DNA from 2 places in the Ramlibacter sp. PS3R-8 genome. Region 1 is predicted to be linked to the other one. Evidence: predicted binding sites of a transcription regulator. Region 1 holds the regulator's gene; the other holds the start of a gene.
The links. Region 1 encodes NrdR, which represses ribonucleotide reductase genes. Its sites were predicted from a motif close to CACNANATNTNGTG; they were not measured.
Positions count from the first base shown of each region.

Region 2: a site for NrdR is predicted at 2,837-2,850, ahead of WG902_RS06610 (ribonucleoside-diphosphate reductase subunit alpha). Genes of this name have one in related genera too.

Region 1 is NZ_JBBHGT010000001.1:33,315-40,986, forward strand. Features, by position in the region: gene WG902_RS00185 (pilus assembly protein) at 1-3,784, shown strand, start outside; gene WG902_RS00190 (energy transducer TonB) at 3,786-4,403, shown strand; gene nrdR (transcriptional regulator NrdR) at 4,446-4,895, opposite strand; gene glyA (serine hydroxymethyltransferase) at 4,904-6,148, opposite strand; gene WG902_RS00205 (lytic transglycosylase domain-containing protein) at 6,348-7,169, opposite strand.
Region 2 is NZ_JBBHGT010000001.1:1,399,440-1,407,111, forward strand. Features, by position in the region: gene WG902_RS06610 (ribonucleoside-diphosphate reductase subunit alpha) at 1-2,768, opposite strand, end outside; gene ampD (1,6-anhydro-N-acetylmuramyl-L-alanine amidase AmpD) at 3,056-3,655, opposite strand; gene WG902_RS06620 (sigma-54-dependent transcriptional regulator) at 3,633-5,108, opposite strand; gene WG902_RS06625 (sensor histidine kinase) at 5,108-6,817, opposite strand; gene WG902_RS06630 (PP0621 family protein) at 6,823-7,056, opposite strand; gene WG902_RS06635 (cytochrome C assembly family protein) at 7,053-7,672, opposite strand, start outside.

The DNA.
Region 1 (7,672 bases):
CGCTGTCGACGGCGGCGATGCCGTCGCTGCACAGAAGTACGCGAACTGGAAGGCGTACTACACCGACCGCATGAAGCTGATGAAGACGGCCGTGTCCAGGGCGTTCCGCACGGTGGACAAAGACTACCGCGTGGGCTTCACCACCATCAGCTCCACCAACGCGGTGGAAGGTACGAAGTTCCTGAACATCCGGGACTTCGACGCTGCCCAGAAGGAGCTGTTCTATACCAAGCTCTTCGCCACCGTCCCGCCGGCCACGATGACGACCCCGCTGCGCGGTGCGTTGGCCAAGGCCGGCCAGTACTACGCCAAGAAGGCGCCGAGCCAGACGGTCGACCCCGTCCAGTACTCCTGCCAGCGCAACTTCACCCTGCTGTCCACGGACGGTTACTGGAACACCGGATACGAGACTTCGTCGTACGGCCCCTACAAGCTGGACGGAACCACCCTGGTGGGCCAGCAGGACGGCGGGGCAACGTTGCGGCCGATGTTCGACGGCGGCAGCGTGACGGACACGACCACCGAAACCTGGACGGTGACCAAGGACACCTTGACCACTGTCGTCATCCCCTACGTCACGACCAGCACGGTCACACGGAGCACCTCCACGACCGCACCGGCGAGCGCGAACGCTGGACAGCGGCGCGACAATTTCGTGCTCGTTCCCGAGTTCGACGTGGGCGCGAACCTTACCCGTGCCGCAGGCGTCGTGACTGTGACTGTCGCTGGCGGCCACAACCTCGTCACCGGTGATGTCATCGACATTGGCGGCGGCAACAGCGGCACGTTCAACCTCTCGTTCAGGGCGGACAACGTCAGCATCACGGTGATCAGCGCCACGCAGTTCCGGTACAACAGCCCGGGGACTGCCGGGACTCCGGCCGGCACCTACCGGATCTTCCCGGGCGGCGTGGATTGCAGCAGCGGCAGGAGCGTGCAGCGCACGATCCGCGAAACCAGTGACCTGCTGAGCACCACGACGACCTACATGACCACCACGACCCGGCAGCCGTCGACGTCCACGCACGTCTCCACGCTTCGGGAAATCACGCCCTGGACCCGGGTGGTGAAGGTCGTGAACGGAGTGCAGGTGAGCGACACGACCACCCAGGGGGCGCTGTCCAGCAGTACGACCACTTCCACGCCGACGAACGTCACGGGCACCGCGGCCGTCACGACCGCCATCGGCACACCGCCCGCGCCGGCCACCACGGTGGTGTCCGCGGGCCAGACCTCCTGGGTCGCCAGTACGAGCGTTTCGGTCCCGTCGGGCGCCTCTTGCGTGAACAACGCTTCCAATCCCAGCAACGTGACCGCTACGAACCTCCCGTCCACGACGAGCCCCCAGGCGCCGGTGTCCAACGGCATCGTCAGCAGCACGGGTCCCACTCGCACGCAGAACGGCGCCCAGAGCGTCACTCCGCTCAGCACGAGCACGGTGGAAAGCGCGCACGTCAGCACCACGGCCGCGACCACCAGCGGCGGCAGCTTGAACACATTGGCCGACGTGGCAATGTATTACTACAAGACCGACTTGCGGACCAGTGGGCTGAGCAACTGCATTGGCGCGCTCGGCAACGACATCTGCCGGAACAACGGGTCGGGCGACGTCAAGGAGGCCGGGTATTCCTATGGCGACACCGCGCAGTGGCAGCACATGACCACCTTCACGCTGGGCCTGGGCGCAAACGGCTACATGACGTACGACCCGAACTACCAGGAGCAGACGACCGGCGATTTCCGCGACATCATCAACAACAGCCGGAACTGGGCCGCGCCGACCGCGAGCACCAGTGGTGGCGGCCCCGAGAACATCGACGACCTGTGGCACGCCGCGGTCAACGGCCGGGGCAAGTACTTCAGCGCGGGTGACCCGGCCACGCTGGCCAGCAGCCTGACTGCCGTGATCGACACCATCGCGGGGACCACCGGCGCCGCGTCCGCGGCATCGACCTCGTCGCTGCAGCCGGTGCAAGGCGACAACGACATCTACGTCGCGCAGTTCCGCACGCAGGACTGGTGGGGTGACGTTCTTTCCTTCAGCATTTCGCCCACGAGCGGCGCGATTTCGACCACCACCACGTGGTCCGCGAAGGCCCGACTGGATCTGCAGACGCCGGCCAGCCGCACGATCTACTACCGGAATCCGGCGGGCGGCACGACGCTGAAAACGTTCACGACCACCAACCTGAGCGACGATGGCTACATCGGCTCTTTCGAGAACTTCTGCAGCAAGCCAGGGGCCGACGGCGGCAGCGCGCCGGAACAGTGCGCGGACCTGGACACGGCAACCAAGGCCAGCGCCAACACCGCAGACAACCTGGTCAAGTTCATCCGCGGTGACAGGACGATGGCTTACTACCGCTCGCGCGTCCACCTGCTGGGCGACATCATCAATGCCTCGCCGCTGTTCGTCGGCAAGCCGGGCTTCAAGTACACGGAGAACGACTACCAGACTTTCGTGAACGCCTCGCCGGCGCGGACTGCCGTGGTGCTGGCCGCTTCCAACGACGGCATGCTGCACGCCTTTGACCGCCTGACCGGTGATGAAAGGTGGGCCTACATTCCTTCGTTCGTGATGCCCAAGCTGTACAAGCTGGCGGACCGCAACTTCACCAACCACCACTCCTACTTCGTGGACGGTTCGCCGCAGATGGGCGACATCTATGTGGACGGCGCCTGGAAGACCATCGTCGTGGGCGGCCTCAATGCCGGCGGGCGGGGCTATTACGCTCTGGACCTCACGGACCCGGCGAACCCCAAGCAGATGTGGGAGTTCACCAACGACAACCTCGGCCTGAGCTACGGCAACCCGATCATCACGAAGCGCAGCGACGGCACATGGGTGGTGGTGTTCGCGTCCGGCTACAACAACGTGAGTCCGGGCGACGGCAACGGTCACCTGTTCGTGCTGGACGCGAACACCGGCACGCTCCTGACGCAGGTGGACACCTTCACCAGCGGCACCACCGCCGCCGGTGACACCACCACGCCGAGCGGCCTGGCAAAGATCAACTCCTGGGTGGATTCCGAACTGGCGAACGTGTCCAAGCGTTTTTACGGCGGGGACATCCTGGGCAACCTGTGGCGCTTCGACATCGACGGCGTGGTCGCCCCCAACAACGCCGCGCTGCGCCTGGCCCAGCTGACCAACCCCGACGGTGGGGCCCAGCCGGTGACCACCAAGCCTTCGGTGGCGGAGATCACCCACAATGGCTCGCGCTATCCGGTCGTCTTCGTCGGAACAGGCAAGTACCTGGGCACGTCCGACCTGACTGACGGCAGCGTGCAGTCCCTCTACGCGATGAAGGACCCGCTGATCGACTCGTCTTATGGCGACGTGCGCTCCAACACCAACTTCGTGTCGCAGACCATCAGCGCCAGCGGTACGGCCCGAACCAGCACCAACAATGCCGTCGATTGGCTGACCAAGGCAGGCTGGCGGGCCGACCTTCCGGCCGGGGAGCGCATTTCGGTGAATCCGCAGCTCGCGCTGGAGACGCTGTTCGTGGGTTCCAACCTGCCCAACGACGAGAGCTGCACGGTGGGGGGCCAGTCCTTCCTGTACGAGTTCAGCATCGGCAGCGGCGCCTCGAGCTCCACCTACATCGGCAACGTGATGATCCAGGGCCTGACGCTGGTCCAGCTGACCACCGGTGACAACCCCGGCAGCGTGGTCAGCATCATCACGCGCAGCGACGGCACCTTGCAATCGCTGGTCGGGACGTCATCCGGCGGCAGCCCTGTCCTGCGCCGGACCTCCTGGCGGGAACTGGTGGATTGAGTTGGAGCGCCGCCGCGGTTTCTGGCAGGCCGTCGCCGTGACCCTGCTGGGGCACGGGGCGGTGTTTGCCTGGCTGGCGACGGTGCAGCCGGCTCCCGCCCTCCACGGCGCGCTGCACGGCGCGCCGCTCGCGTTCCAGGTGCGTCCGGTGCAGCCGACGGCAACTGCGGAGCCGGCGCCCACCGCGCCCGAGACGCCGGCCGCTCTGCGCGGCACCACCGAGTCCATCCCGCCGCCGGTTGCCGCTGCCGCCACGGCACCCACCCTGGGGCCGGCCACCCCGGAACGAACTGCCGCACCCGCGCCGGATGCGCCTTACCTGCCGCGCGGACAGCTCACGGTGACGCCGAAGCTGGTAGGCCACGTGGACGTGCCTTTCCCGAACGACGTGGACGGCACGGTGGACCTGAAGGTGCGGGTGACGCTGTTCATCGACGAGCGCGGTGCGGTGCAGAAGCTGCGGCTGGACTCGCCCGATGTGCACCCGGCGTTCGAGCGCAGCATCCGCGAAGCCTTCGCGGCGGCCCGCTTCAGCCCGGGAGAGGTGGACCGCGTCGCGGTGCGCTCTCAGGTGCGGCTGGAGATCGACTTCCAGGCGCCGACCGGCCGCAAGTCGTAGGCCGGGTTCGGCGACGAGCCGACCCCGGCATGGTGGTGCAGATCAGCGCCGGATCTCGTCGATGACGGTGCGGAACTCGTCGACGTCCTCGAAGCTGCGGTACACGCTGGCGAAACGCACGTAAGCGACCTTGTCCAGCTTCTTGAGCTCGCGCATCACCATTTCGCCGATGCGGGAGGAGGGCACTTCGCGCACGCCCAGGCCCAGCAGCTTTTCCTCGATGCGCTCCACGGCGCCGTCGATCTGCTCGGTGGACACGGGGCGCTTGCGCAGCGCCAGGTTCATGGAGGCCAGCAGCTTGGCGCGTTCGAAGTCGATGCGCCGGCCATCCTTTTTCACCACCGCGGGGAAAGTGACGTCCGGCCGCTCATAGGTGGTGAAGCGCTTTTCGCAGTGGGCGCACTGGCGGCGGCGGCGGATGAAGTCGCCGTCCTCCGCCATGCGGGTCTCCACCACCTGGGTGTCCGCGTTGCTGCAGAAGGGGCACTTCATCCGGGGCTTTACCTGTAGACCGGGAAGCGGCGGGTCAGGGCGTTGACCTTCTCGCGCACCGCGGCGATGTTGGCGGCGTCGCGCGGCTTGTCGAGCACGTCGGCCAGCAGGTTGGCCGTCAGGCGCGCCTCCTCCTCCTTGAAGCCGCGCGTGGTCATGGCCGGCGTGCCGATGCGCAGGCCGCTGGTGACCATCGGCTTTTCCGGGTCGTTGGGAATGGCGTTCTTGTTGATCGTCATGTGCGCCTGCCCCAGCACCGCCTCGGCTTCCTTGCCGGTGATGCCCTTGGAGCGCAGGTCCACCAGCATCACGTGGCTTTCGGTCCGGCCGCTCACCACGCGCAGCCCGCGCTGCACCAGCGTTTCGGCGACGACCTGGGCGTTCTTCACCACCTGCTGCTGGTAACCCTTGAACTCGGGCGACAGCGCTTCCTTGAACGCGACCGCCTTGGCGGCGATGACGTGCATCAGCGGTCCGCCCTGCAGGCCGGGGAAGACGGCGCTGTTGATCGCCTTTTCGTGCTGCGCCTTCATCAGGACGAAGCCGCCGCGCGGTCCGCGCAGGCTCTTGTGGGTGGTGGAAGTCACCACGTCGGCATGAGGCACGGGGTTCGGGTAGGCGCCCGCGGCGATCAGTCCGGCGTAGTGCGCCATGTCGACCATGAAGATCGCGCCGACGTCCTTCGCCACTCTGGCGAAGCGTTCGAAATCGATGCGCAGCGAGTACGCCGACGCGCCGGCGATGATCAGCTTGGGCTTGTGCTCGTGGGCCTTGCGCTCCATCGCGTCGTAGTCGATGGCTTCGTCCTTGTTCAGCCCGTAGCTCACGACGTTGAACCACTTGCCGCTCATGTTCAACGCCATGCCGTGGGTGAGGTGGCCGCCTTCGGCCAGGCTCATGCCCATGATGGTGTCGCCGGGCTTCAGGAACGCCAGGAAGACCGCCTGGTTCGCCTGCGCGCCGGAGTGCGGCTGCACGTTGGCGGCCTCGGCGCCGAACAACTGCTTGATCCGGTCGATGGCCAGCTGCTCGGCCACGTCGACATTCTCGCAGCCGCCGTAATAGCGCTTGCCGGGGTAGCCCTCGGCGTACTTGTTGGTGAGTTGGGTGCCCTGGGCGGCCATGACGGCGGGCGAGGCGTAGTTCTCGCTGGCGATCAACTCGATGTGTGCTTCCTGGCGGCGGTTCTCGGCCTGGATGGCGGCCCAGAGTTCGGGGTCGGTCTGTTCGATGAGGATGTTGCGGTCGTACATGGCAGTCCTATGGTTCCCTGTCGTTGACGAGGGCTGCCCAGGCGAACGGCGGGTCGCGCGCGGAGCTCGCGCGCGGCACGCTTCCCAGTGGTTGGTGCGGGGGCGGGCCCCCGGATGGATCCACGTCAGCGCCCCGGGCGGGGCGCCTATCGCCAGTCGCGTGCCGGGCTAGTTTACCCGCTCGAAGCGACCGGGCGTCTCAGACCGCCGGGGTCGGCGCGTCGTCTTCCTTGGCGGGCGCGGAGGGGATGGGCATGGGGACCGCGGTGCGCAGGGGCGCTGCCGGGGGGGTCGCCAGCGGCACGGCCCGGCCGCTCGCCACTTCCTTCAGCCGGGCGTGCTCGGCCAGCACCTTGTCGCCATAGCCGCCATCGTCCGGGTGAAGGGCCGCGCCCACATAGAACTTCAGCCCCGCCTGGACCGAGCCGGCCCGCTGTATGCATTCCTGCAACACCTTGGCGCCGACCCGCAGGTTGGTCACGGGGTCGAAGGCGGCCAGCTTGCCGCCGAAGTTCTCGTATTTGTCGCTGTGGATGCCGGTCATCACCTGCATCAGGCCCTGCGCCCCGACCGGGCTCTGGGCGAACGGGTTGAAGCCCGACTCCACCGCCATTACCGCCAGCAGCAGGGTGGGGTCGATCTTCATCTTCTCGCCGATCTCGTAGGCCTCGGCGACCAGCGCCGACAGCGGCTCGGGGGCCACGCGGTACTTCTTGCTGATCCAGTACGCCACGGCCGCCTGCTGTTTGGGCAGGTCCTTGGGATTCAGCGCCGTGGCGCGGTCGATCGCATCGAGTTCGGGCACCAGGCCCAGGGCCTGGGCCTGCCGGGCGTGGAGCCAGGTCATCAGCTGGGACTCGCCCGCCTGGCGCAGATCGGGACGGGCGGCCAGGGTCAGCATGGAAAAAACCGTCGCCAGCCCCACCACCGCGAAGCCGTTGTGCGTGATCTCGAAGAAGCCCTGGGCCACGTCGCCGACGAATGTCTGCACGCCCTTGGCCACATTTCCTAACGCTGTCATAGCACTTCCTTTCTACGCGCGGGTCCGTAGAGGCGCCGCCTGGGGGCGGCATCGCTCCGGCTCCTCGTTTGGATTGGTACGCCATCAGGCTCGAGGCTCCCCGGATTCCGGAGGCGCCTTCGAACCGGACTTAGCCGGGTTCGGCAGCGGGTTGATCTGGTCGTCGTCCCGGCGCGATGGTCGGGACGGGCGGATTCTAGGCAGGGCCTAAATGCTCAGTCAAGGATGTTCTTACCCTGCGTTATGCAAGAACTGTGATATCGATGAGGTAATTTAGTGCTGAGCCAGGGCCGTGAGGCGTGGGAAATTCCCGTCGGAGCCTGTCGGACGGGCCTGACAGTGCGTCGGACGCTCCTTTTTCAGGAGCGCCTCCGCTTGCTGCCGTGCCTCGTGACCGCTTGTCGGGGCACCCGGGACAGGCGGCAGGCGTCAGGTTGGCCGGGGATTCCTGCCTTGCCAGCCGCAATGGCCACGGCCGGAGCCATTGAAAAGTCGATTTGAAA
Region 2 (7,672 bases), 1.4 Mb from region 1:
GCATTCAGGCGTCCGCTCTGCACCGTGGACTTCTCGGCCTGCGTCGCGCTGGTGGTGCGCAGGTAGTAGGTGGTCTTCAATCCGCGCAGCCAGGCCAGCTTGTACGTCTCGTCCAGCTTCTTGCCGGAGGCACCCGCCATATAGATATTGAGCGACTGCGCCTGGTCGATCCACTTCTGCCGGCGGGCCGCGGCCTCCACCAGCCACACCGGCTCGACCTCGAACGCGGTGGCGTACAGCGCCTTGACGTCCTGCGGCACCCGGTCGATCGGCCGCAGGGACCCGTCGAAGTGCTTCAGGTCCATGACCATCACGTCGTCCCACAGGCCCAGGCGCTTCAAGTCGCGCACCAGGTAGTGGTTGATCACCGTGAATTCGCCGGACAGGTTGGACTTGACCGAGAGGTTGCCGAAGCACGGCTCGATCGAGGCGTCCACGCCGATGATGTTGGAGATGGTCGCCGTCGGGGCGATGGCCACACAGTTGCTGTTGCGCATGCCGTCGGCGGCGATCTTCTTGCGGAGGGCGTCCCAGTCCAGGGTGGTGGAGCGGTCGACGTCGACATACTGCTCGCCGCGGGCGTCGGCCAGCAGGTTCAGCGAGTCGAGCGGCAGGATGCCCTTGTCCCACAGCGAGCCCTTGTAGCTGGAGTACTTGCCGCGCTCGCGGGCCAGCTCGGTGGAGGCCCAGTAGGCGTGGTAGCAGACGGCCTCCATCGACTCGTCGGCGAACTGGATGGCCTCCTTGCTGGCGTAGGGAATGCGCAGTTCGTACAGCGCGTCCTGGAAGCCCATGACGCCCAGGCCCACCGGGCGATGGCGCATGTTGGAGTCGCGCGCCTTCTTGACGGCGTAGTAGTTGATGTCGATCACGTTGTCGAGCATGCGCATCGCCGTGGTGATCGTCTTCTTCAGCTTGTCGCTGTCGACCTTGCCGTCCTTCAGGTGCTGCAGCAGGTTCACGGAGCCCAGGTTGCAGACCGCCGTCTCGGTGTCGCTGGTGTTCAGCGTGATCTCGGTGCACAGGTTGGAGGAATGCACCACGCCGGCGTGCTGCTGCGGCGAGCGGACATTGCAGGCGTCCTTGAACGTGATCCAGGGGTGGCCGGTCTCGAACAGCATCGAGAGCATCTTGCGCCACAGGTCGCTGGCCGGAATGGTCTTGCTCGGCTTGATCTCGCCGCGCCTGGCCTTCTCCTCGTAGGCCAGGTAGGCCTTCTCGAAGTCCTTGCCGAACTTGTCGTGCAGGTCGGGCACGTTGGAAGGCGAAAACAGCGTCCACTCGCCCTTTTCCATGACCCGGCGCATGAACAGGTCCGGGATCCAGTTGGCCGTGTTCATGTCGTGGGTGCGGCGGCGGTCGTCGCCGGTGTTCTTGCGCAGCTCGAAGAACTCTTCCACGTCGAGGTGCCAGGTTTCCAGGTAGGCGCAGACGGCGCCCTTGCGCTTGCCGCCCTGGTTCACCGCCACGGCGGTGTCGTTCACCACCTTCAGGAACGGCACGACGCCTTGCGACTCGCCGTTGGTGCCCTTGATGTGGGAGCCCAGCGCGCGCACGCGGGTCCAGTCGTTGCCCAGGCCGCCGGCGAACTTGGACAGCAGCGCGTTTTCCTTGATCGACTCGTAGATGCCGTCCAGGTCGTCCGGCACGGTGGTCAGGTAGCAGGAGGACAGCTGCGAGCGCAGCGAACCGGCGTTGAACAGCGTCGGCGTCGAGGACATGAAGTCGAAGCTGGACAGCACTTCGTAGAACTCGACGGCGCGGGCTTCGCGGTCGATCTCGTTGAGCGACAGGCCCATGGCCACGCGCATGAAGAACGACTGCGGCAGCTCGATGCGGCTCTTGCGCACGTGCAGGAAGTAGCGGTCGTACAGGGTCTGCAGGCCCAGGTAGTCGAACTTCAGGTCGCGGTCGGCCTTGATCGCCCCGGCCAGCTTCTTCAGGTCGAACTGCAGCAGCCTTTCGTCGAGCAGCTCGTTTTCCACGCCCTTCTTGATGAACAGCGGGAAGTTGTCCGCGTACGCCTCGGCGCGCTCGGCGGGCGCCACTTCGCGGCCGACCACTTCCTTGAAGATCGTGTGCAGCAGCAGGCGGGCCGTGACGAAGGTGTAGTCGGGTTCTTTCTCGATCAGCGTGCGGGCGGCCAGGATGGAGGCCTTGTAGACCTCGTCGAGCGGCACGCCGTCATACAGGTTGCGCTGGGTCTCGGCGTAGATCGGGTCCGGCTTGACGTCGGCGCCCAGGCCGTCGCACGACGCCAGGATCAGCGCCTTGAGGCCTTCGACGTCCAGCGGCACGCGCTGGCCCTGGTCCAGCACGTGGAATTGCGGCGCGGCCGGCGCTTCCTGCTGCGCCTGCTTGGCGCGCTCCTGGGCGCGGCGCTCGCGGTACAGCACGTAGGCGCGGGCGACTTCATGGTGGCCGCTGCGCATGAGGCCCAGCTCCGCGGCGTCCTGCACGTCCTCGATGTGGAAGGTGCCGCCGCCCGGGCGCGAACGCACGAGCGCGCGCACGACGGATTGCGTCAACTGGTCGACCTGCTCGCGCACGCTGGCGGAAGCGGCGCCCTGGGTGCCATGCACGGCCAGGAAGGCTTTCATCATCGCGATCGCAACCTTGTTGGGCTCGAACGGCACCACCGCGCCGTTGCGGCGGATGATCTGGTATTGGGCAAGGGGGTTGGCGGCGGACTGGCCGGTGGCGGCCGGCGCGGTGGCGTTGCCGGCGCCGATGACGGAAGAAGACGGGGTGGAGAGGGCAGGTTGCATAGGCGTTCCTCGGTGCTGCGGTGGTTCTTGCGTGGGTCGCGAGTTTAGCGGCCCACCGGTGTGCGAGCCACTATATCTAGTGGCTGAGGGCGTGACAAGCACTATAGGTAGTGGTTGTCACGGGTCTGGGAGTGCGTAAGCCTGTGGATAGCTTGTGCAGTGGCTGTGACTGCGCGCTGCGCGCGGCAGTGCTCATCCGCCGCAAGGCTTGGTGCGGCCTGCCGCACGATTTGCGCGTGCAACGCGCATCCACTCACACTTGTTGCTCGCGTGCGGCCCGTTGCCGGTCAGCAACTTCCTTGTGGAAACCAGCCGGCCGGCCAGCCGAGGTTGCGCCGCAAGCGCGGCCAGTCGAAGCCCGCGCCGGGGTCGTTCTTGCGTCCGGGCGCGATGTGTTCGTGGCCGGCGACGTGCTGGATCGGGTAGTGCTGCGCGGCTGCGGCGCACACGCTGGCGAGCGCTTCGTACTGTTGCGGCTCGAATGGCTCGCCTTCCAGCCCTTCGAGCTCGATGCCGACCGAGTCGTCGTTGCAGTTGCCGCGGCCCCGCCAGGAGGACGGGCCCGCGTGCCAGGCGCGGTCGTCGCAGCTGACGAATTGCCACAGCGCGCCATCGCGCCGGATGTAGAAATGCGCGGACACCTGCATGCCCTCGATGCCCTTGAAGTAAGGGTGCGCGTCCCAGTTCAGCGTGTTGGTGAACAGGCGCTGGACCTCGTCGCCGCCATACACGCCGGGCGGCAGGCTGATGGAATGGACGACGACCAGGTCGATCCTGGCGCCGGCCGGGCGGGAGCCGAAATTCGGAGAATCCAGCCTGCGCGCAAAGCGGTACCAGCCCGCGTCCCACAGGAGCGCGCCGCCGTCAGGGGCTCGCGGGCTGCTCATCGGCCTCTTCGCTGCCGGGCGTGGCGATCGCCAGCCGTGCGATGCGATAGCGGATCTGGCGCAGGCTCAGGCCCAGGCGCTGGGCCGCGGCGGTGCGGTTGAAATTGGTTTCGCGCAGCGCCTTCACCAGGATCTCGCGCTCCTGCTGGTCCAGGTGGGCCTGCAGGTCCGACGGCAGCAGGGCCGCGGTCGCCGGCGCTGCGGGCTCTGCCGCGGCAGCCGGTTCGCCGCTCAACGCGGTGGCCGCGGAAGGCGCGAAGTCGACCTGCAATTCGGTGCCGTCGCTCAGCGCCAGGGCGCGGTGCAGCAGGTTTTCCAGCTCGCGCACGTTGCCGGTGAGCGGGTGGGCCTGCAATTGCGACAGCACCGCCGGCGACAGCACCGGGGCCGCGACGCCGGCTTCCTGCGCGATGCGCGCCAGCAGGGCCTCGCACAGCATCGGCAGGTCTTCGCGGCGCTCGCGCAGCGGCGGCACCACGATGTCGATCACGTTGAGCCGGTAGAACAGGTCCTGGCGGAAGCGGCCCGCCTGCACGTCGCCGGCCAGGTCGCGGTGCGTCGCGCTGACGATGCGCACGTCCACTTCCTCCTCCTGCGTGGAGCCCAGCGACCGCACCTGCCTTTCCTGGATCGCCCGCAGCAGCTTGGACTGCATGGCCAGCGGCAGGTCGCCGATTTCGTCCAGGAACAGCGTGCCCTTGCGCGCCGCCTGGAAATAGCCCTCACGGTCCGCGGCCGCGCCGGTGTAGGAGCCCTTGCGGGCGCCGAAGAATTCCGCTTCCAGCAGCGTCTCGGGGATCGCGCTGCAATTGACGGCCACGAAGGGCCCGTCGGCACGGTGGCTGCACGCATGGATCGCACGCGCCACGAGCTCCTTGCCGGTGCCGGATTCGCCGCGCACCAGCACCGGCGCCATGCTGCGCGACACCTTGGCCACGCGCTCCTTGACGTTGCGCATGGGCGCCGATTCGCCGACCAGCCGCTGCAACGCCCCGCTGCCGGTGCCGCGCTCGGCGCTCGCCGTGGCCGTGCGCAGCGGGCCGGTGGAGGGCCGCGGCTTGTCGCCGGCGGCCGTCTCCAGGATGGCGGAGGCAACCACGCTGCGGAACTGCTTGAGGTCCACCGGCTTGGTCAGGTAGTCGAAGGCGCCGGCCTTGAGCGCCTCGACGGCGTTTTCGGCGGATCCATACGCCGTCATCACCACGCAGCGTTCGCTGCGCTGCTGCGCGCTCATGCGCTGCAGCAGCTCGAGGCCGAGGCCGTCGGGCAGCCGCATGTCGGTGATCACCGCGTCGAACTTCGCCTGGCCAAGCAGCTGCCAGGCTTCCTCCAGCGTCCCGGCCGCGTCCACGCGGTAGCCCTCGCGCAGCAGCGTCAGCTCGTAGAGCGTTCGCAGGTCTGGTTCGTCATCGACGACGAGGACGTGGGCCGGGGTGGCGGTGGTGGAAGCCATCAGGCGCGTATTGTGTCAAAGGGGAAGGCGGGCATCACGCTGGCGCGCGTGCGGAAAGCCACGGTAAAGGCATTCCCGTCGCGGCCACTGCCGTCCGGCGCCGGCCCGCGCGCGTACGCGATCGCCGCTCCGTGGCGGTCGCACAACTCGCGGCAGATGTACAGGCCCAGGCCGCTGGAGCGGCTTTCCGAGGAGAAGAACGGTTCGAACAGGTGGCGCTGCACGCCCGGGTCGAGCGGCGCACCGTCGCTCCAGACCTGCACGCGCGACTGGTGGCCGTCCAGCGACGTGGCCACCAGGATGGCGCCGGGCGCCATGGAGGCATAGCGCAGCGCGTTGTCCAGCAGGTTCACCAGCACCCGGCGCAGGTGTTCGCCGTCGAAGGCGGCCCACGCGGTGCCGGCCCGCTGCAGCAACTGCAGGCGCCCGCCCGCCTGCGCGGACCTTTGCCATTCCTGGGCCACGGCGGCGACGGCCTGGTCCAGTTCCAGCCAGTCGGTGGTGGGCTCCTGCACCCGCGCGAGGTTCAGGATTTCGTCGACGATCTGCGACAGGCGCTGCGTGTTCTTGCGCACCAGCGCGCTGAGCTGCTGCTGCTCCGCATCCGCGAGCTGCTCGGCGAGCAGCGAGTTGGCCTGCGCGATGGCGGCCAGCGGATTGCGGATCTCGTGGGCGACGGCGGCCGACATGCGGCCCATGGCCGCCAGCTTCTCCGTGCGCACCTGCGCCTCCGCCTCGCGCAGGTCCTGCATGAACATCACGCACAGCGAATCGATCAGCGGGTCCTGCGGCGGCGTCAGGCGGGTGCGCACACGCAGGTGCAGGCGCTCGCCGGGCCGCAGCTCCAGCGCCAGCTCCGCGGTCTGCGGCTCGCCCTCGGAGAAGGTGCGCTGGGCCAGTGCGGCCAGCGGCTTCCAGCCGGGACGCGACACCAGCGCCAGCGACGCGGGCGCCTCGCGCGCCTGCCAGCCGAGCAGCATCCGCGCCGACGGGTTGGCCGCGTGCAGCCGCCAGTCGGGCCCCACCACCAGCACGCCGTCGGCCAGGGTTTCGATCACCACTTCGTTCACGTGCGCCTGCGTGCGGGCGGCCGACAGGCTGAGCCGCGCGGCCTGTTCCTCGCGTGCCAGCCGCATGGCCAGCTGGTTGGCCAGCAGGGCGACCACGAAATAGCCGCCGCCGGCCAGCCCCGCCTGCACCATGCGCGAGGTGTGGTCGGCGAACTCCAGCGCCTGCAGCCACGCGTCGGCCAGCATCAGGATGGTCACGGCGGCGGCCGTGCCCATCGCCAGCAGGGTGGAGCCGAGCACCGATGCGGTAAGCACCGGCAGCGCGAACAGCGGCGAGTAGTTCAGGCCCGCCGCCTGCAGGAAGTGCAGGGTGGAAAACGCCAGCAGGTCGATGCCGATGGTGGAGACCCACTGCGGATCGAACGTGCGCCCTGGCGGCGCCGGCCGCGTGAACATGCGCACCGCGAGCGAGGCGACCAGGTAGGTGGCGCACAGCACCAGCAGCCACGGACTGAAGGGAGCCAGGCCGAGCGCCATCATCCCGCCCAGCAACACCAGCAGCACCAGCGCGATGCCGGCGCGCGCGAGCATGAAACCGAGCCAGAGCCGGTGGAAGGCCGAGGCCTCCGACGCCTGCACCGGCATGGGCGTATCCCAGGTCCAGGTGGACTGCGAGAAGCCGGTGGTGTCGGTGGCCATGGGGATCAGTCGCCGGCCAGCAGGCGGTGTTCCTGGCTGCAGTACGCCAGGCCCTTGGCGTCGGTGACGGCGTCGGCGCGCGGCAGGTGCAGGCCGCAGACCGGACACGCGATCATTTCCTGCGGGGTTGCGTTCGCCGCGCCGGGCGCCCCCGGTGGCGGCCCGCGGCGCTCGATGCGGTTGCTGCGCCACACCATGTAGGCGATGACCAGCACGGCCAGCAGCACCACGTATTTCATGCCGGGCGCCTCAGGATCACCTCGATGACGAAGCGCGATCCCACGTACGCCAGCAGCAGCAGCAGCGAGCCGATGTAGATCACGCGCACCGCCTTGCGTCCGCGCCAGCCGAAGCGGGCCCGGCCCAGCAGCAGCAGCGCGAACACCAGCCACGACAGCACCGAGAACACCGTCTTGTGGTCCCAGCGCCAGCTGCGTCCATACAGCACTTCGGAAAAGAACAGGCCCGCCAGCAGCGTGGCGGTGAGCAGCACGAAACCGGCGGTGGCGAAGCGGAAGGTCAGGCGCTCCAGCGTCAGCAGCGGCAGGCCGGCCTGCGGTTCCCGCGCGTGGCGCATGGTGTGTTCCACCCGCTGCATCAGCCATGCGTGCACCACCGCCGCGGCGAACAGGCCGTACGAAGCGATACCCAGCGCCCAGTGCAGGGGGAGCAATGGCGAGGCGGTGGTGTGCAGCGGCGTGCCGGGGAAGATGAACGCCAGCACCACGGCGGCCGCGCCCAGGCCGGCCAGCGCCCAGCGGCCGCGCAGTTCCGGAAAGACCTTGGTTTCGACCGTGTACACGGTCAGCACGAGCCAGGCGGTCACCGACACCGCGGGCGCGAAGCCGAAGCGCG